Regions from separate parts of the Paenibacillus sp. FSL E2-0178 genome, predicted to be linked through region 1. Evidence: predicted binding sites of a transcription regulator. Region 1 holds the regulator's gene; each other region holds the start of a gene.

Evidence for each region. Region 1 encodes Rex, which represses fermentation and respiration genes when NADH is low (regulators of the CRP and FNR family bind a similar motif). Its sites were predicted from a motif close to TTGTGAAATATTTCACAA; they were not measured.
Region 2: the regulator Rex is predicted to act here: its motif matches at 1,571-1,588, upstream of MHI42_RS34170 (polymer-forming cytoskeletal protein).
Region 3: the regulator Rex is predicted to act here: its motif matches at 2,600-2,617, upstream of nirB (nitrite reductase large subunit NirB).
Region 4: the regulator Rex is predicted to act here: its motif matches at 1,567-1,584, upstream of MHI42_RS10890 (flavocytochrome c).

Annotation. Positions count from the first base shown of each region.
Region 1 covers NZ_CP151953.1:7,761,640-7,766,646, forward strand. The annotation lists gene dinG (ATP-dependent DNA helicase DinG) at 1-1,737, shown strand, start outside; gene MHI42_RS33445 (redox-sensing transcriptional repressor Rex) at 2,015-2,668, shown strand; gene MHI42_RS33450 (amidohydrolase) at 2,655-3,956, shown strand; gene MHI42_RS33455 (DUF5590 domain-containing protein) at 3,983-4,504, shown strand; gene MHI42_RS33460 (aminoglycoside adenylyltransferase domain-containing protein) at 4,801-5,007, shown strand, end outside.
Region 2 covers NZ_CP151953.1:7,927,636-7,932,642, reverse strand. The annotation lists gene MHI42_RS34175 (hypothetical protein) at 74-760, opposite strand; gene MHI42_RS34170 (polymer-forming cytoskeletal protein) at 930-1,490, opposite strand; gene MHI42_RS34165 (GNAT family protein) at 1,638-2,219, opposite strand; gene MHI42_RS34160 (sigma-70 family RNA polymerase sigma factor) at 2,384-2,878, shown strand; gene MHI42_RS34155 (anti sigma factor C-terminal domain-containing protein) at 2,879-3,871, shown strand; gene MHI42_RS34150 (serine hydrolase) at 4,048-5,004, shown strand; gene MHI42_RS34145 (methyltransferase domain-containing protein) at 4,982-5,007, opposite strand, start outside.
Region 3 covers NZ_CP151953.1:7,431,375-7,436,381, forward strand. The annotation lists gene MHI42_RS31855 (hypothetical protein) at 112-834, shown strand; gene ric (iron-sulfur cluster repair di-iron protein) at 946-1,671, shown strand; gene MHI42_RS31865 (hypothetical protein) at 1,815-2,516, shown strand; gene nirB (nitrite reductase large subunit NirB) at 2,721-5,007, shown strand, end outside.
Region 4 covers NZ_CP151953.1:2,445,462-2,450,468, forward strand. The annotation lists gene MHI42_RS10890 (flavocytochrome c) at 1-1,550, opposite strand, end outside; gene MHI42_RS10895 (GNAT family N-acetyltransferase) at 1,895-2,506, opposite strand; gene MHI42_RS10900 (TetR/AcrR family transcriptional regulator) at 2,530-3,102, opposite strand; gene MHI42_RS10905 (hypothetical protein) at 3,449-3,907, shown strand; gene MHI42_RS10910 (response regulator) at 4,353-5,007, opposite strand, start outside.

The sequences.
Region 1 (5,007 bases):
GCGCTTACGGCTGCGCAGATGATGGTCTGGCTGACCCAGACGGAGACCGGCGATGATGAAGAGCTGAACTTAAGCGGGCGCGGCGGTGATTTCTGGGAGACCGTAGCCAGTGATACCGACTCTTGTCTGGGACGCTCATGCCCGTGGTTCCGGAAATGTTATTATCACCGGGCCAAGCATGAAGCCGGGATTTCTGATGTGGTGGTGACTAACCACTCCAAGTTATTCGCAGATGTTAAGGCCGGGCATCAGCTGCTTCCGGCTTACGAGCATCTCATCATTGATGAGGCGCATCATCTGGAGGACATTGCCGGCAAACATCTCGGAATGCAGATGAAATATTTCACCGTGGCGCATACGCTCACCCGTCTGTACAAGGACAGCCGTAGCGGACAGCTGCCTGCCCTGCGCCAGACCCTGCAATCGTCCGGCAGTGAGCAGGCTTCGGAATGGAGCGGCGTTATCGACCGGATCTATCCGGATCTGCTTACCGTCAAGGAGTCATGGGATACACTTAGCGACAAGCTCTTCGGCCTGCTGCCTGAACGCAGCGATGCCGGAGCCGGTGAAGCCGGCCAGCTGGTCGCACGCCTGCAGCCGGGCAAGAAGCCCAAAGAGTGGGAGGAGCTGGCCGCTCTGGAGAATACACTTAACCTCAGCTTGAGCGATATCATCCGCAAGGGTGATAAAATGCTTAGTGAGATGCGTGATACGGACAGCCAGTCCTCTTCGGACAGTCTTGTGACGGATATCGGCGGGTTGTTCAAGGACTTGGCCTCCATCCGGGAGCAGATCCGTTTCTTTATGGGGCTGAATGACGAGAATATCGTGTACTGGCTGGAGGGGAGCGGCAATTACCGCGGCAAATCGCTGCAGATGTATGCCGTTCCGGTGGATGTGAGCACCCAACTCAGAGAGCTGTTCTTCGACAAGAAGAAGAGTATCATCCTGACCTCGGCCACCTTGTCTGTGGATAAGTCATTCCAGTTCATGATAGATAATCTCGGTCTTGGTGAGGCTGCAGAGCAGGGCCGTCTGATGACAGCCCTGCTTCCGTCGCCGTTCAAATACCGTGAGCAGGCACTGCTTGTCATTCCACGTGACTTCCCGAGTGTCAAGGGAAGCATTGGGGATGCCCGCTTTGTGGATACACTCGTCCATTCACTGGCAGAAACTGCCGTGGCTACCCGCGGGCGGATGCTGGTGCTCTTCACCTCCTACAAGATGCTGCGCCAGGTCTATGATCCGCTGAAGGAGGCCCTGGCTTCGCAGGATATCGCGGTGCTTGGACAAGGTGTAGAAGGCGGCAGCCGGAGCAAGCTGATCCGGCGGTTCCAGGACAGTTCGGCGTCAGTCTTGCTGGGTACGAGCAGCTTCTGGGAAGGTGTAGACATTCCCGGCGAAGCTTTGACCTGTCTGGCCATTGTCAGACTGCCGTTCCAGCCGCCCAATCATCCGCTGGCTGAGGCAAAGTCGGAGCTGCTCCAGGCACAGAAGAAGAATCCGTTCATGAAGCTGTCCGTCCCGCAGGCCGTAATCCGCTTCAAGCAAGGCTTCGGGCGGCTGGTCCGCACCGCGCAGGACCGCGGAATCGTTATTGTATATGATACCAGGGTAATCGAATCTTATTATGGGAAGTATTTCCTGTATTCGCTGCCCGGTCCCAAGATGGAGCATATGCTGACGGATCAGATCGTTCCGCGGATTGCAGAATGGCTTGAAGATGGCGGGGTTTAATAATCCGTCTCCGGTTGATATTATGTATAAGTAATTATTGTTCTGAAGTCCCGCGCTCAAGGGGTGCTGCCCAAACGGGCAGTCCCGGAGCACGGTTCCTATAACCGGCTTATCAAGCAGCATATGCTATCAAACCTAAGTGAATGCTTACGAAGCGAGTTTTGCGAAGTTGAATCAAGAAGTATATGCTATCAAACCTAAGTGAATGCTTACGAAGCGAGTTTTGCGAAGTTGAATCAAGCAGCATATGCTATCAAAACTTTTAGGAGGAGAAAACATGAAATCGGATAAAATATCGGAGGCCGTCGTTCGCAGACTCCCAGTGTACCTGCGTTTCCTGAACGATCTCCAAAAACGTGAAATCTCAACAGTTTCTTCTCAGGAGCTGGGACAGAAGCTTGATCTCAACCCCGCCCAGATCCGTAAGGACCTGGCTTATTTTGGTGATTTCGGCAGAAAAGGCATTGGTTATGATGTCTCTTATCTGATTGAGAAGATCCGGCATATTCTCAAGCTGGACCAGCAGATTAATGTAGCTCTGGTAGGTGCAGGTAATCTCGGCCACGCCTTATCGAATTACAATGCCTACTTGAAGGATACGATGAAGATTACAGCTATATTTGATGCTTATGAGCCCAAGGTAGGCCAGCAGATCAACTCGTTGACTGTTCAGCCGATGAGTGAGCTGGGGGATACCATTCGTGCACAGGGCATCCGCATCGGGATTATTACCGTTCCGGACAGTGAAGCACAGAACGTTGCTGACATTCTGGTGGATTCCGGCATTGAGGCGATCCTGAATTTTGCCCCTGTCATTCTTAAGACTCCATCCAATATCCGGATTCATGCCGCCGATTTCACTACGGATTTGCAGAGTCTGGCTTATTATTTGCATGACGGAAAGGACGAAGCTGAAGATGAGCAGCAATAAAACCATTATTAAAGATGGACGTTTTCTGGTGCCTGGCAGCGATAAGCCGGTGCTGAGCGGTTATATGACCATCGAAAATGATCTGATTACTTACATAGGTGAAGCGAAGCCTGTAATTGAAGAGGATGCCGAGGTTATTGACGGCAGCCGGCTGCTGTTCATGCCGGGTCTCGTCAACACCCACGGCCATGCGGCAATGTCCCTGCTGCGCGGGTACGGTGATGATATGGTACTGCAGGCTTGGCTCCAGGAAAAAATGTGGCCGATGGAAGAGAAATTCACTGGTGAGGATGTGTACTGGGGCACTTCGCTATCCGTTCTTGAGATGCTGAAGGGCGGAACTACGACCTTCCTCGACATGTATGATCATATGGACCGGGTTGCTGAGGTTACCGAGCAGTCAGGCATCCGTGCAGTACTTATGCGCGGTGTTATTGGCCTGTGTCCGGAAGAGGTGCAGAATCATAAGCTGGCGGAAGCCATTGCTTTTGCCCGGAACTGGCATGGCAAGGCTGACGGCAGAATTACTGCAATGCTCTCGCCGCATGCGCCTTACACCTGTCCTCCGGAGTTCTTCATGAAGTTTGTCCAGGCGGCTCATGATCTTGATCTGCCGATGCACACGCATATGTCCGAAACACGTCATGAGGTGGAGCAGAATGTGGCCGATTACGGCCTGCGCCCGGTCGCTCATCTGGAGAAGCTGGGAATGTTTTCCCGGCCGTCTCTGATCGCCCACGGTGTTCATCTGAATGATGAAGAGATTGAGATTCTGGCCCGCCACAATGTCGGCGTATCCCACAATCCCGGCAGCAATCTGAAGCTGGCCAGCGGAGTAGCCCGTGTTCCTGAGCTGCTCAGAGCAGGCGTTAAGGTCTCCCTGGGTACGGACGGAGCGGCAAGCAACAACAACCTGGATATGTTCGAAGAGATGCGGCTGGCCGCGCTGATCCACAAAGGCGTAAGCGGTGATCCTACAGCAGTACCGGCTCCAGAGGCACTGCTGATGGCGACCGAATATGGTGCACAGTCGATTTTTCTGAACCAGGTAGGCCGGCTTGCAGCAGGGATGAAGGCCGACTTCATTGCGATTGATATTGATCAGCCGCATTTGCTGCCGCATACCGATCTTTTGTCCCATGCGGTATATTCAGCCAGTGCCAAGGATGTGGAGCATGTCTGGGTGAACGGCAAACTGGTTGTGAAGCACAGACAATGTCTGACACTAGATGAAGAAGCCATCCGCCGCAAAGCGCAGGAAACGTTCGAGGGGCTGCTTAAACGGTAATACAGGTTATATGGAAAGGAAGCTGCATGTTGAAGAAGAGGAGAAAATGGCTTCCGCTGGGGATTTCCCTGGTTCTGCTCCTTCTGTTCGGACTAAGCCAGTTTTATGCCTACATTATGAAGGATCAGTGGAACGAGCGGAGTGAAGCCAAAGAGATTGCCAGAGCGCGCGCCGGCTTAACTGAGGTATCCAAAGCACAGAAATCCGTCTGGGATGAAAATGCGATTTACTGGGTGCTTACCGGAAAAAATGATGCAGGAACCGAGCTGATGGTTTGGGTCCGCTTTACCAAGGACGGCCAGCCAGCCGGAGGCGACAACGATTTATACGCAGAGGAGCTCAGCAAGGGGACCTCAGAGGCGCAGATCCGTGATATTATAGCTGCCCAGCTTCCGGGTATTACGATTAAGCGGCTGCTGCCGGGAGTGTACAACGGAGAATATGCCTGGCAGCTGTTCTACAAAAAGGACGGCAGGTTCTATTACAACTTCTATCGCTTCACAGACGGCAGTGCCATCGGTGAAGGGTATAGCCTGCCCAACCGGTAAGCGGCAGCAGGCAGTATATTACAATTTAAGCGGGGGAAACAGAGTCACTGTTCTCCTGCTTTTTTGTTGTAATGTACAGTTAGTTTCAGGTGGAGAACAGCTAGAATTATTCTTGCGCTTGTGGCTCCGGGTTAACTATGGCTTAATTATAACTGTAAAGCTGACGGCTGTAGAGCCGGCTGATGATCTGACAGTATCATTCCGTATATACGGAAATACATATGATTTGCAATACTTAAATACACACAATCAGCAGCAGAATCGTTCGTGATTTTGTATACAGGGGGATGAATAAAATGGAAGTTCTTGCTTATTTAGATCAAGCGGTGGAACTGTTCAAGGGTGAGCTTGGAACCAATCTGTCAGGGATCTATTTGCATGGTTCGCTGGCTATGGGCTGCTTTCATCAGGATCGAAGTGATATTGATCTGCTGATTGTCGTACATGACAAGCTGCCTGTAGAGGTCAGCAGGAAATTGGCCGGAAAAGTGGTTGCTTATCAC
Region 2 (5,007 bases), 170 kb from region 1:
TGATATTACAAGGGAATTGTTGTATTTCGCACAACACTTCCATCATTGAAGGTTGTGCGAAGCCCCTGCACTCTTATTTTGAAGCACCAAGCGGAATCGCCCCGCTGTCTCTGGCGTCTGTTATGATTTTGGAAGCGGCCACTTCCCCGTCCTCATCAAACCCTTCAATCTCAAACGGGACACCCGCCGTAACCGGCTGAAAAGCGAACCAAATCGTCCGGTCTGATCCGACTTTAATCAGCTTCGCTTCGGATGTATCCGTTCCTGCCTCCTTCTGCTCGACAGTAATATGCTGAATGGACGGGTTCAGAACATCTCCGATCACCATGGGAAATGGAGTCGAAATATGCTCCAGTTCAGGAAAACACATATAATTTATCGCAGAGCTCTCCGGACCTCCGCCCATTCCGTAGCCGCCTCCCCATACCCACTTCCATCCGAGCCAGGTTTTGCGGACATACTCTACTTGAAGATTACTGCTGCCTTGCTGCCCCGCCCGGGTAAGAAATACCAGCTCCCCTCTGGCTGCAGGCTCCTGATGAATTACAGTCATCGGGTCAGAGCCGCGGAACAGCCGGACAGCTTCTTCCGGACTTTTACCAAGTGGAATCTGGAGGGTCTGGTCCATTCCGAGTGAGCGGGACATCCGCTGGTCAGACCACCCGCCTGGTCTTTCATACATATACAAAAGTAAATAGAGTACGGCTACGGAAGCTAGAATCACTCCGGCAGCCATTCCCAATCTCCGGCTATTCTTCATGAATAATTGCATCCCCTGTCTCATGTGTTTGCGCTTACAATACCTTCCATAATACTATAGAATATTTCAGCGCAGAATACAAAAAAGCCCGTAGAGCAAGCCCCAAAGGGCCTGTCTACAGGCTGTTTGCAATCCATTCTAATATTGTAACTGCTATATTAGGTTCGAATTATTTAACTTCATTTGCTCCGGTTACTTTGCCTTCGATCACAGCAGTAGCCTTCACATCTTCACTTGCATAGTACAGGTTACCGTCGATAGTAGCATCCTTATACAGGTTGAATCCGTTAGCTTCTACATATACGTCGCCTTTGATTGTACCGCCTTGAACGCGGAAGTTCTCGCTCTGTACAGTTACTTTAGGTGCTGTCAGTGTGTAGGTAGCTGTAACCTTGTGGTCAGCATCCTGTGCATACAGGGCAAGTTTACGGTAGATCGCTGCAGATGCATCGCCTTTATCATGGAATTCACCGGCTACAACAACATCTTTGTCAACGGTCAGGTCGTTCAGGATGGCTACAATCCAGTTGCCGCTTTCGCTTACAGCAGCAGTGAAGGCATCTGCCTGGTTAACGATGGAAGCTGTTGTTACTGCATCAGTCTGCTCTGTGGCTGGAGCTGTTGTTGCTGCTGTACCTGCATTATTAGCTGCGTTATTATTATTCGATCCACAACCCGACAACAATGCTGCTGATACCCCTGCTACTACTAGAACTTTGAATAATTTCATTTTTAATTCCCCCTGTTTCTTTTAATTAACTTTATTATATATTAAAATTTTATGATAACAACGTGATAGTTTTCACAATATTGTGTCTTTTTTCACAAACAAGCATTATGATTATTTCACATCGTGCAAAATGCAGGCATTTCATGCTTATTTGTCTAAATTTGTTCGTGAACCTCCAGCGGCTGATCCTTTCAATTCTAAAGCTTCCCACTCCTCTCTAAGCAGCCCCATTCGAATAGAATCGTAGAACTGCCCATCGTAGTAACGGCATTTCCGGAGTCTCGCTTCCATCGTCATGCCTAATTTCACCCCGGTCCTGATCATCCGCTCATTCCCGGACCATGTGGTATAGCCTACACGGACCAGCGGATACGCATTGAACAGATGACCGATCCACAGTCTGAGAGCTTTTGTCCCGTAACCACTGCTCCAATATGCCGGATCATAGATGATAATACCCATTTCCAGCCAAAGGGATGGCTCATGTTCCCAATAGTAACTGACATCGCCTATAACCCCGCCCTCTACTTCTATTACCCAATTATTTCCGCATCCAACAATCTCCGCTCTGTTCCCATAATACTCTTCCCACGGAATCCGCTTGTGTTCGTAGTAAGGTGCATCCCATTTCTTCCACTCCGGTGCTTCCTCTTTGTGTGAGAGCTCCCACAGTCTGAATAGATCCCCTTCAGCTATCGGCCGAATCTGCAATTCATTATCCTGATACATAGATTTCCTCCGTTGCCGCTAATATTTTACATACTGATATTATATTAACTGAACTGCTGAAGCTGTTGCCGGTAGTGAACATTTATAATTAAGGAATACTGAATGTAACGGCTGCTGTAAACTTTTCACGGAGCTTAGCGTTGTATAGGGGAAGGGGGCAGGACATGGCCAAAGAAACCATTCATCACTTTCTGCAGCAAGCCGGAACTTTGCTATACCGGTATTTGAGGAAACGCGGACTCGCCCGCGAGGATGCTGAAGATATCGTTCAGGACACCTGTTATAAATACTTAATCTATCAGGATGGTATCGGCCCGAAACAAGTCATGGGCTGGATGTTCCGTGTCGCCACCAATCAGTTCTATGATCTCAAGCGAAAAGACAAACGCCATCCGGCGGTCGATGTTGACGATATCCAGCTTCTTTCTTTAACCCATCTGCCGGAGATCCAGCTGCTGAGGCGGGAAACCGCACAGAATATCCGCGACACGCTGTCTATGCTCTCTGAGCAGCATCAGGAGCTGCTGATTCTCAAATATGAGCTGAACCTTACTTATAAGGAGCTCTCGTCCCTGTACGGTATGAATGAGAACACGCTCAAGACTCATGTTACACGCGCCAAAAACCAATTCATCAAACATTATGGGGAGGATTATTAAATGGAACAGAATCATGAGCAGGACCCGTTTATATTCGGAGGGAAAGGGACTCAGCAGATGATCAAAAAAGCCAGACTCCGCTCCACCCTGAAGACCATTGGCATCATTGTTATCGTAACCCCGGTTATTCTCGCCGTTATCTGGTATGGCCTCTACCACTTGAGACTGAACCAGGGAGACAAGGTACAATCTGAGATTCTCTGGAAAAATGAAATCAGTGCACCCAATGTGCACATCAGCAACCAGTCGGTGAAATTAGACAGCTTTGGAGGCGAAACCTACAATCAGACTTACAAATGGCTGGGAAATAAACCTTATATCTGGCAGCCCATCGAGGAATCCTATAATCTGCTGGGCCACTCGACCGGCAGGTATGGCGCATTCGGAGCGATTTCTCTCCCGGAACAGCTGAGCGCAGCGTCCACACACCGTTACAACTCTGCCACCGGGGACCGGGAAATGATCTTTTATCATCCGGAGATTGATTATGATTCCTATGAGGACAGCATCAGCCAGCTGAAGCAGCTGGGAGACGATACACTTGTGGAGATGGCGTTGTCTTTTGACCAGGCCTATACGCTGGATAAGACGCAGAAGCTTCTGCCTGCCGGGATGCAGCCTGTCTGGTTATGGACGGATGCATATACTCCCTCTTATAAAAAATACCTGAAGGAAACGCGCCAGACCATCGCAGCTGATTCGATGATCATCTACGGATTTCATGGAGAGCAGTTTGCCCCCTACGGCGGTGTAAACTCCTTCATTAATAGTGTCGAACAGCTGCGGAAGCACGGCAAGAACTTCACCTGGGAAGCAGATCAGGTTCATCAGAGCCTGGCCGGGGATAATAATATTCTGGAACCGGATGATATCACAATTATTGGTGTAGTCGTAACCGGCACCGCTAAACAGCTGGAAGCTCTGCAGAATCAGGCTTATATCAAAGCCTCTACCTTCGGAGTGGTCTCTGATTCCATTACACTTCCTAATTAAGCTGTCATTCTAAGGTAGCTTCCCAGCCGGACGGTTGAATTGGACTTCTTCACTACAGCTTGAGATAATTAAGCCAATCTATCCAAAGATTACTGCAAATCCATAAAGCAAGGAACCCAGCAGTATGGGCAGCATGATATAAGACTGCCCGGATGACATAACGAAAGGACACAACTATGAACCTGTCAGCACTTTCCGACTCCCTAAAGCCGCTGAATCTGCGGAGCTGTCTGATCCAGCAGCAGGGCCGTCTGATCTTTGAACATTATAGAGATCAGCGCACTTCTTCCGAGATTGCCAAGATCAACTCCTGCACCAAAAGCATACTCTCCGCACTGGTCTGCATCGCGATGGACCAAAGCCAGCTTTCCGGTCCTTCGGCTTCTATCAGCGAATTCTTCCCGCAGCTCAGCCGCGACGCTGATACACGTAAACCGAAAATTACAGTCGGACAGCTGTTAACCATGTCGGCCGGCTTTCGCTGGACCGAATTCGGCGGAGCGAATTCCTTCCCCAAGATGACCCGTTCCTCCCATTGGGTGAACTATGTACTGGAGCAGCCGCTCGCGGATGAACCGGGAACCCGGATGGAGTATAACTCGGGGATCTCGCAACTGCTGTCGTCTATTGTGGTGCAGGCTTCAGGAATGAGCACAGCAAGATTCGCCGAGCAATATCTCTTCGGACCTCTCGGAATTACGGAGTATGAGTGGGAGACAGATCCCCAAGGCATCCATACGGGCGGCTACGGGCTGAAGCTGAGGCCCGCCGACCTGCTGAAATTCGGACAGCTCTATCTGCAGCAGGGAGTATGGGAGAATTCGCAGATTATATCCGGCGAACGGGTCGCATGTTCGGCGCAGCCGGCTCTGCCGGCTGAACCGCCCCGCCATGGCGGATACGGCTGGCACTGGTGGACAGATTCAATAACGGGTGATACAAGAACCGGGGGGTCTGCTGCTGTGGATTATTATTATGCACGCGGGTACGCCGGGCAATATGTGTATGTACTTCCGGAGCTTCAGGCCGTTGCCGTGGTGACCCAGGATAACAGACGCGGCAAAAACAACCCTCCGCCAGAGGTCTTCCGCGAGTATATTGTACCGCAGCTTATGAATCCAAGCGGACTTTAGCAG
Region 3 (5,007 bases), 330 kb from region 1:
GATTCAGGGATGTTTAGGCTCACAAAACCAAGCGTATGCTTTCGATGCAAGTTTTGAACGATGCTGATTCAGGGATGTTTAAGCTCACAAAACTTTTAGGAGGCGAGGATCATGACCATCACCTTGTTTTCCCGCGAAATAGCCTATGGAAAAAAGGATGTCGCTGAACTGGAGACTGCTTCAATTAGAGTGCAGCTGATTTATGACAAGGTGTTGTTTATGCTTCATAGCCATCTTCCCGCTTCATTATGGGATGCCTGGATTGGCGTGCCTTATGAGATCATATCCTCTCTATACAAAGGGGACAATGATAGCGGCAGTGTGTTTCAGAAGTGGATTCAAAGCCCCTCCGGCTGGAAATGCATCGGTTGTGAACGGCATTGTCTGGAGCCTGTGACTGCTACGGATAGCGATACCTCCGGCCCGCCGCGCCGCTTCACCTTTCATAACGGCATTAGTCAGAGTATGGTGCTGCAGGCGGTAATCTGGTCGATGTATGAGAATACGCTGCTGCTCCAGCCTTACTTAGGTGAAGAAGCTTTTCTCAGCGAAGATGATGTGGAGCTTATATCTGTATATTTCGTGCCTACCTATATGACACAGACCCCGTTAATGGAAATGAATAAACAAGCCAAAGAATATAAGGATAAGAATATCAGAGTCTATCAGGAATGGATCTCAGCCCCGGATCTGGTGCTGCAGTGGAATGGAGGTCTGACCGAAGGCAGGTGGATGACTGGAGTGTATGTGGATCATTCACGGTTTGCCGGCCTTGGACCCTATTTGAAGGATGCGCAAGGCAAACGGACGTATATGCAGGCGACTGTTCAATAAAATTTTATATATCCAGTGCGTACAATCACTAGTCCGCCTTCCTGCCGGTGTTAAGGTGTAAAGGTGATCAGCAACTAAAAACCTATACCCATAACATGAGGAGGGGCCACAATGGCGTCCAATCAATTAAACGATATAACAATTCAATCAGGTTTCGCCTCTGAAGCAATGGTCAGAGACATCGTCCTGCAGTTCCCTAAGTCTGCGGATTATTTCAAGGCTAAGCGCATTGATTTCTGCTGTGGAGGCGCGAAGCCGCTGGCTGAAGCTGCTGCCGAGAAAGGGCTTGATCCGGAAGCGATGATTCAGGATCTGAACAAGCTGCAGGAAGAGCATCCGGTGCTGGAAGAGGATACAGCCTGGAACGAGGCCTCCTCTGAAGAGCTGGTGAATTATATCGTGAACAAGCATCACCGTTACCTGCGTGAAGAGCTTCCGCTAATCAGCCAGAATGTAACCAAAGTCTTCCGTGTGCATGGCGAGGATTCTCCGCATCTGGGTGAGATGCACCGCCTGTTTAATCTTTTGCGCGAAGATCTGCTTCAGCATACGTCGAAGGAAGAAGAGAGCGAATTCCCTAAAATGCTGGCCTACACACAGAACCCGACTGAAGAAGGCCTATCGGAGCTACGCGGCCTGCTGCATAATCTGGAGGCTGAGCACGATGGTGCCGGTGAGATCCTCCGCGAGCTCCGCCGGGTAACCAATGATTACACACCGCCTGCGCATGCCTGCACGACTTACCGCCTGACCTATGCACGCCTTGAGGAGCTGGAAGGTATGACCTTCGAGCATGTGCATCTGGAGAACAATAACCTGTTCCTGCGTTATCAATAAAATGTAGTACTACGGAAAGTCCCTCCGGGGACTTTTTTGTTATATAGAACATAAGGTTCAGAACAGAAATAATTTGAGAACATTTCTTCTATGCGGTATCCTTAAAGAGTCAGGGATATTACATAAGAAGGCGGTGCCGTGGAATGTCCACGAAATGGATGGGGCGCTTACTGCTGTGCCTTGTTTTTATAATCACAGCCAGCGGCTGCAGCTCGGTTCTGGGACCGGGGAACACCGGCGGCAGCGCCGGAAGCGGAAGCACAGGACTATCTTTTTCAATTCTGGTGGGTGAACGTGAAATGGCCGGAACCTCCGGCAGACTGCTTAACGAAGCTTATATAGAAGGTAATTCCATCATAGAACTGCTGAGAAAGAGCGGGATCGTTACTTTTGCTGCAGACGGCTATAGTATTCTTGAGGTCAACAGGGTTGCGCTTAGTCAGGATATGATGTGGGAAGTACAAGTGAACAGCAAGAAACTTACGGACTGGAACAGTACAATCGAGGCTGGAGCGGCTATTGTCTTCTCGGCGAAGCCGTCCGCAGCCGGAGCGTTATTTCAACCGGTTATCCTTACGGTGAACGGCGGGAGCGAACAGCCTGAGCTGACGCATTCGCATGTGCTGTCCTTTACGGAAGATTTGTCAGTGAAGGGACTAATGAAGAACAGCGGGATGATTAAGCTGGCAGAAAATAACAAGACAGTTCTCACCGTAATGGATTACACCCCACTCAGCAGTGAGGAGTGGAAACTGAAGGTTAATGATAAAGCGCTGCTGGGCAACGGAGTGGATATGAAGCTCAGACCGCAGGACAAGCTGGAGATATCACTGGTTCTGAAGTAATTACGATAACGGAATCCGTTTAGCGGATACAAGGATTTCTGTGCCGAGTGCGCGGATGTCCTTTTTTTTGTGTCTAATACTTTATGTGAAATGTTTCACATTTAATGTGACTGGAATCACAAATGCCGGGGAATTTTGGGCAGTATAATTTCACTATAAAGCAAGTTTGTGAAGGAATCTGAGTTTTGAAGGAGGGTCCTACCAGTGACAGCGAACAGAGAAAAGTTAGTGCTGATTGGCAATGGCATGGCGGGTGTAGGCACTATTGAACAGATTTTAAAGCTGGGCGGCGCTTATGATATCACGATCTTCGGCAGTGAGCCGCATCCCAATTACAACCGGATTATGCTGTCCTATGTTCTCGAAGGCAGTAAATCCATTGAAGATATTATCCTGAATGACCGTCAGTGGTATGAGGATAACAATATTACCCTGCATACTGGAACGACTGTCGTCCGGATTGATGAACAAACCCGGCAGGTGATTACAGATAACGGACAGGCGGTTCATTACGACAAGGTTATCATTGCTACGGGTTCTAATTCGTTTATATTACCTGTTCCGGGCAGTACAAAGGACGGGGTAGTCGGCTTCCGTGATATCGCAGATTGCGATGCCATGCTGGCCGCAGCGAAGCAGTACCGCACGGCAGCTGTTATCGGCGGAGGTCTGCTTGGTCTTGAAGCAGCCAAAGGCCTTGTGAATCTGGGGATGGACGTTACCGTTGTGCATCTGCTTGAGGATCTGATGGAACGGCAGCTGGACCGTACGGCATCTTCCATGCTGCAGGCGGAGCTTGCGCGTCAAGGTGTGAAATTCGCCATGGGCAAGCAGACGGTCGAATTGACTGGAGAAGAGCGGGTTACCGGACTGCGCTTCAGTGACGGCAGTGAGTTGCCCGCAGAATTTGTGGTCATGGCAGTCGGAATTAAACCTAATGTTCAGCTTGCCAAGGATAGCGGCATCGAGGTTAACCGCGGGATTGTCGTCAATGACTATCTGCAGACCTCCATGGCTAACGTGTATTCTGTCGGTGAATGTACGGAGCACCGGGGGACCTGCTATGGTCTGGTAGCGCCGCTTTTCGAGCAGGGGATGGTACTGGCCAAGCATTTGTCTGGTGTGCAGACTCCGGGATACGAAGGTTCGGTTGTCGCGACGAAGCTCAAGATTTCCGGTGTTGATGTTTTCTCGGCCGGAGAGTTCACCGAAACAGCAGAGCATACCGTCATATCCGCCAAGGATGAGTGGAAGAGAACCTATAAGAAGATTTTGCTCAAAAACAACATTATTGTCGGTGCGGTTCTGTTCGGTGATGTAACCGAATCAGCGAGCCTGCAGAAGCTGGTGAAGCAGGGAACAGAAATGACCGATGAGATTTATGGCGAGGTCATGGGCACAGGCTGCTGCGGCGGAGGCGGAGCCAAGAAAGGTCTATCCGTTGAAGCGATGGCCGATGAAGAAATTGTCTGCGGCTGCAACGGGGTTACCAAAAAGGCGATTGTTGATGCCGTTACGGAGAATGGCTTCACTACAGTGGATGAAATCAAAGCCTGCACCGGAGCGACCCGTTCCTGCGGCGGCTGTAAGCCAGTTGTTGAGCAGATTCTGCAGTTCGTTCTGGGAGATAGCTTCCAGCAAAGTGCCAAGCAGGGGATTTGCAGCTGTACCCCGCTTAGCCGGGATGAGATTGTAGCTGAAATTACGGCTAAAGGGCTCAAAACCACCAAAGAAGTTATGCATGTGCTGGACTGGAAGCAATCCGAAGGCTGTTCTAAATGCCGTCCTGCGGTGAACTATTATCTGGGTATGATCTATCCGGACACTCATGAGGACGAGAAGGAATCGCGCTTCGTTAATGAACGGATGAATGCCAATATTCAGAAGGACGGGACTTATACGGTTGTTCCGCGTATGTACGGCGGGGTTACCACCCCAGAGGATTTGAAGCGCATCGCCGATGTTTCCCTGAAGTACGATGTGAAGGTCGTGAAGGTGACCGGCGGACAGCGTCTGGACCTGATCGGTGTCAAAAAAGAAGATGTGCCGAAGGTGTGGGAGGAGCTGGATATGCCATCCGGTTATGCCTATGCGAAATCCTTACGTACGGTCAAGACCTGCGTCGGTTCACAGTTCTGCCGTTTCGGTACACAGGATTCCATGGAGATGGGCGCTCAGCTTGAACGCAAATACGAACGGCTGGATATGCCGGCCAAATTCAAAATGGCAGTCAACGGCTGCCCGCGCAACTGCGCAGAATCCTGCACGAAGGATATCGGCATTGTCGGCAACGACGGCGGCTGGGAAGTATTCATCGGCGGAAACGGCGGGATTAAGCCGCGGATCGCAGATGCCTTCTGCAAGGTAAGAACCGATGAAGAGCTGGTCGAAGTCTGCTCCGCCGTAATGCAGTATTACCGTGAAACCGGCAATTACCTGGAGAGAACTTCAGAATGGGTAGAACGTATGGGCCTTGAGCATATCCAGACCG
Region 4 (5,007 bases), 3.0 Mb from region 1:
TTTACAAATTCAGCAGATTTGATCCCTGCCTGCCGTCCAAAGATAATAATCTCAGCTACAGAGTTACCGCCGATACGGTTCTGGCCATGTAATCCGCCGACTACTTCGCCTGCTGCAAAAAGTCCTGTGATCGCTTTGCCGTCTTTGTTCAAGACCTCTGTATTTGTATTAATCACCACACCGCCCATGGTGTAGTGAATTCCCGGGCCGATTTGGATTGCATAATACGGTGCGCCGGACAGATCATTATCCATGCCTGTTGTTCTGCCGAATTCCGCATCCGACTTATTCTTCACTGCGCTGTTCCAGGTATCTACGGTCTTCTTCAGCTGATCTGCCGGAACGTTCATTTGTTCTGCCAACAATTCGATGGTATCCGCTGTTTTGACTACACCCATCTTGATGTACTGGTCCACCGCTTTGACGCGGGATTTCACGCCGGAATCAAACACCAGATACGCTGATTTCTCCGGAAGTGTATTGATGGAAGCTGTCACTTTATCACGGGTATCCATTTCGTTGCCGAAACGTTTGCCCTCGCTGGACACCAGAATTGCACCTTCGCCCCGGACCGCTTCACCGATCAGGTAGGATTTCTCCTGCTGTACAGTCGGGTGTACCTGAATCTGATCCAGATCTACCGTTGTGCCGCCAGCCTGTTCAATCATCCGGATGCCATCGCCGGTGCTGCCGATCTGGTTCGTGGTCACATAACCCTCGAGGTCAGGTCTGACTTCGGTAATCATCTCCATATTGGCGCCGAAGCCGCCGGTTGTTACGATCACTGCTGATCCGGTAATTGTTTTCTCATCGGCCTGGTTGAACAGCACCTTGACGCCGTTCACCTTGCCATCCTGCACTGTAAGTTCCTTCACATCCGCATTAACGAACAAGGGAATCCCTTGCTCTTGTACATTTCTTACGAGTCCTGCAACCAGATATTGTCCGACTGCTGAGCCGTCTTCCGGACGGTGGGTGCGCTTCTCTTTCATTCCGCCGGTAATCGTAATATTGTTCAAACGGATTCCGATCGAATCCAGCCAGTCAATGGCACTTGCGGAATTGTCCACGAAAAAGCGGAGCAGCTCCTTGTTGTTCGTATCATGGCCGCCTGCCAGTGTCTCTTCATAGAACAGATCATTGGTATCCTCGATGCCCTGCTCCTTCTGGAACTTCGTCTGCGAAGCGTTCATACCCGAGGAGGATTTGGTGGTGTTACCGCCGGCAACCGGCATTTTCTCCAAAATAACCGGGTTCATGCCGTTAGCCTTGGCTTCCAGCGCCGCCGACATTCCGGCACCGCCTGCGCCGACAATGATGATATCATATTTATCTTTTAACTGATCGTACGGTGTATAGCTCGCTTCGGATGCTCCCGATACGGCTTCGGCTGTCTCTTTAGGTGCAGTGGTTGCTGCAGGCTCTGTGGTTGCGCTATTCTTACCCTTGCTCTCATTGACACTGCCGTTAGCATTGTTGTTACCGCAGCCTGCGATAACCAGCATAACGGAAAGAACGAGTATAAGAGTCGCTGCATATCTCTTTTTCATAGTAACGCTTGCCCCCTTGTGCATATTTTCACAATTATCATATCCGCAAAAGGGCTGTCCTTGGAAGCTTACGTAATTAAAGAAATTATTAAGTAACTAAAGTAAGTGGGCAAACAGCATCTACTGTTGTTGATTTAGCCACTTTGCAGGAATGGTGAGCATTTATATGCTGTTTGTCCAACTGCTGCTCCAACACGATCCCATCATTCATCAGCAAGTGTTGAAAATCCAACTGCTATTGTCTTAACTCTCTCCGCTCCTAACCTCCCGGGTTGTTGCTGTCATCATTTCCGAAAAGAAACAAAACTTCCCGATCCTCTTGCGGATCGGGAAGGGGGCACGCGCTAGTCCAGCAGCTTCTCCATATGCAGCACTTTGGCAAAGCCGGCTTTTGCCGTGAACAGCCCGGTATTCTGCACCTTGAAGGTCTTGAAGCCGAGCCGCTCATAGAGCTTTTTGGCTTGCGGATTGGTGTCAACAACCTCCAGCAACATCTTGTTGCGGTTCGCCGACCGTGTTAAGGCAAAGGACGCTTCCAGCAGCCGGGTTCCGATCCCCAACCCTCTTACCTCACTGGAGACGACGAGCGGATCAATATGAATGGAGTCCTTCGGAACGCCGCCGTGAAACATACGATATATACCGTAGGCTGCATAACGCCACGCGCCGCCCGCTATGCCGAACGAATGTCTGAGAGCCCCGTAACCCAGCGTTGCGAAGAAGCCGTCTCCTTTTTCCAGACCGACGAATCCAACCACCCTTCCCTCGCGTACCGCATACAGACCGTTGTCATAACGCAGACTCCGGCACAACACCTCCACGACTTGCTTCTCATTGCGGGTAAATATCCACAGGGCATTGAATTTCAAGGCAAAAGCCTGATAAAACAGTCTGGCAACCTCGCCTTTCTGCACTTCGTCCAGGCGGTCGACAACTTCTACGTCTAACGTTGACATAAAGCTTCCTCCTTTATGTTGCTTCAGCTGCCGCTTCGTCCCGGGGCGCCGAAGCCTTGAATGACGGTGGATACCAACAATTGCGGAGCATCATTCTTCGCAAGATTGCCATTCTGGATCTCCTGCCAGGCAACGAACAGCAGATTATACATGACGGTTATCATCCAGTGGGCGGGCATCGCGGCATTCAGCAGACCGCGTGTCTGCCACCCTTCCACAGCTTCCCGCAGCGGTTGCTTGATTCGGGCTTCCTCGGCAAGAATATTAGGATTCTCGTCAACCGATGCCGCGAAGCTTAGAAAAGACATCTTGCTGCCCAAAGGAATCAGCGCCTCGAACACCTCCGTCAGGAAGCGGAGCATATCGCTGTCATCATTCATGATTCCTTCGAGCGCTTCATCCACCAGCCCGATGGCATTCAGCGCCAGCGCATCCAGCAGAAGCTCCCTTGTAGAGAAATAGCGATGCAGCGTCGCAATGCCGATTTGTGCATGATCCGCGATCTCCTGCAGCGTAGCCGTCGGCTTCAACGCCAGCAGCTCCGTTGCTGCGTCCAGAATAGCTTTCCGTTTATTGTCCTTAACACTGGGTTTCATGAACATAGTCCTGCCTTTGCTGTGGATTAATTGATATTTTTATGAATATAATGATATATTTATATATCATTTATTATTATTTTATGCTCATGGGCAGCTGGAGTCAAATTGTTGATGTACATAAACCCTCCTCAAAAAAATGTCATAACGCTTCTTTAAGGGGGCAAGGCATTTCCCTCCAGTAGGGATTTCATTTATGTTCACCATATTTAATTCTTCTTTCATTCGCCAACCCGCAGCCAATGTTATACGGAAGCACCCCGTTAAAGTAAGTGAATTTGCGTGCGGATGTTTATAGTTTTATAATTGGGACTTACACAATCGTATGACTAGGAGGAACTGAACCATGGACAAAAGCAAAAAATATATGCTTGCCGGCGCCATCCTGACCGCAGCTGGTGTTTCTCTAATGACCTATACAGCAAACCGTTACACTTCCTTCAAAAAAGTGGTGGCCAGAACCATCCGGCTGGAGGATATCGCCTCCCTTGAAATCACCCGTCTGTCCTCTGTTCCCGGTGAACAGAAGGATATTGTGGTTACGGAGCCGGAGGCCATCAAACAAATATGTGATGATTTCGCCGACGTCCGGTTAATGAAATCAGCGCGGAATGTAAGCACAGACAACAAATACAGCTATTATATTACCATCGTGCAGGCTGACCGGAAGCAGCGGTTTGATATCATTCTCAAGGGCAGGCAGCATATGATTATTTACGATAATGATATGAACAATCCGCATTTAAAAGCCTATAAAATCATGGGTTCCTTCCATCCGCAGGCATTGAAACTGGCTTTTGCCTGATCGCAGGGCTGCATAAATCACCTTTGCTAACGTTTAAGAATAAGAATTAACATGGAGTCATAGCTGGGCAGTGGTAGGGCAGCCATGACTCCATATTAGTAGAATTAGTAGAAGTTGTAATCTTATTCATTAATTCCTTGATGTAGAGGACTGAAATTCCGTTATTTGGGCAGATCAGGCGGATTCGTTGACTAATCGGACACAGAATCGCTTATTTGACCAGACATAGCTCATTTCCGGCCCGAATGAACAGGATAAGGGATTCTCAGTCCGTTTCATCCTCATAAAAAGGTTATTTGGAAATATAGCGGCTTCTCAGTCCGCTTCACTTACAGGCATGAAATATCAACAATTTCCCCGATCACACAATCTCCCAGGCAACAAAAAAAGGACCCGAAGGCCCTCCATTAACCACTAACCACCCGCTGTCCAATTTACCAGCCGCTCACCTATATTTACTTATAAGTTCATGCCCCTCCGGCTTCACCTTGTACATATATACCGGTCTGCCTACCGCACCGTAGCTGAGCTCCATCTCCAGAATGCCTGCCTCGGTCAGAAAAGCCAGATATTTGCGGACGGAAATCCGCGAAATCGGCGCCTGACTGCTGATATCTTCAGTGGAGAATACCGGGTTCGGCAGCTGCTTAATCGTATCCCAGATGCTCTCCAGTGTGCCTTCGGTAAGACCTTTGGGCAGGCTCTGCGCCCCAGTCTTGTCTTCTTCAGCCTCCGGAGCGGAGTGGCGCAGCAGCTTATCCAGCTGTTCCTGGCTCAGATGCTCCTTGTGCATTAACCGAAAGTCTTCGCGGTATGCCGACAAAGCCGCCTGAAATCGGGCAAACTCAAATGGCTTGATCAGGTAATCCACAGCCCCGTTCTGCAGCGCCTTGCGGATGCTTGCATTATCGCTGGCGGCGGAGATCACAATGATATCCGCCTTGCTTCCCTGCTCCCGTAGCGTGGACAACAGCTGAAGCCCGCTGGTACGGGGCATATAGATATCCAGCAGCAGGAGATCGATCTCCTGTTCCGCCAGCATCTTCAAGGCCTCATCTCCTGAAGCCGCCCAGCCCGCGAACTCGAAGCCCTGGACCTGT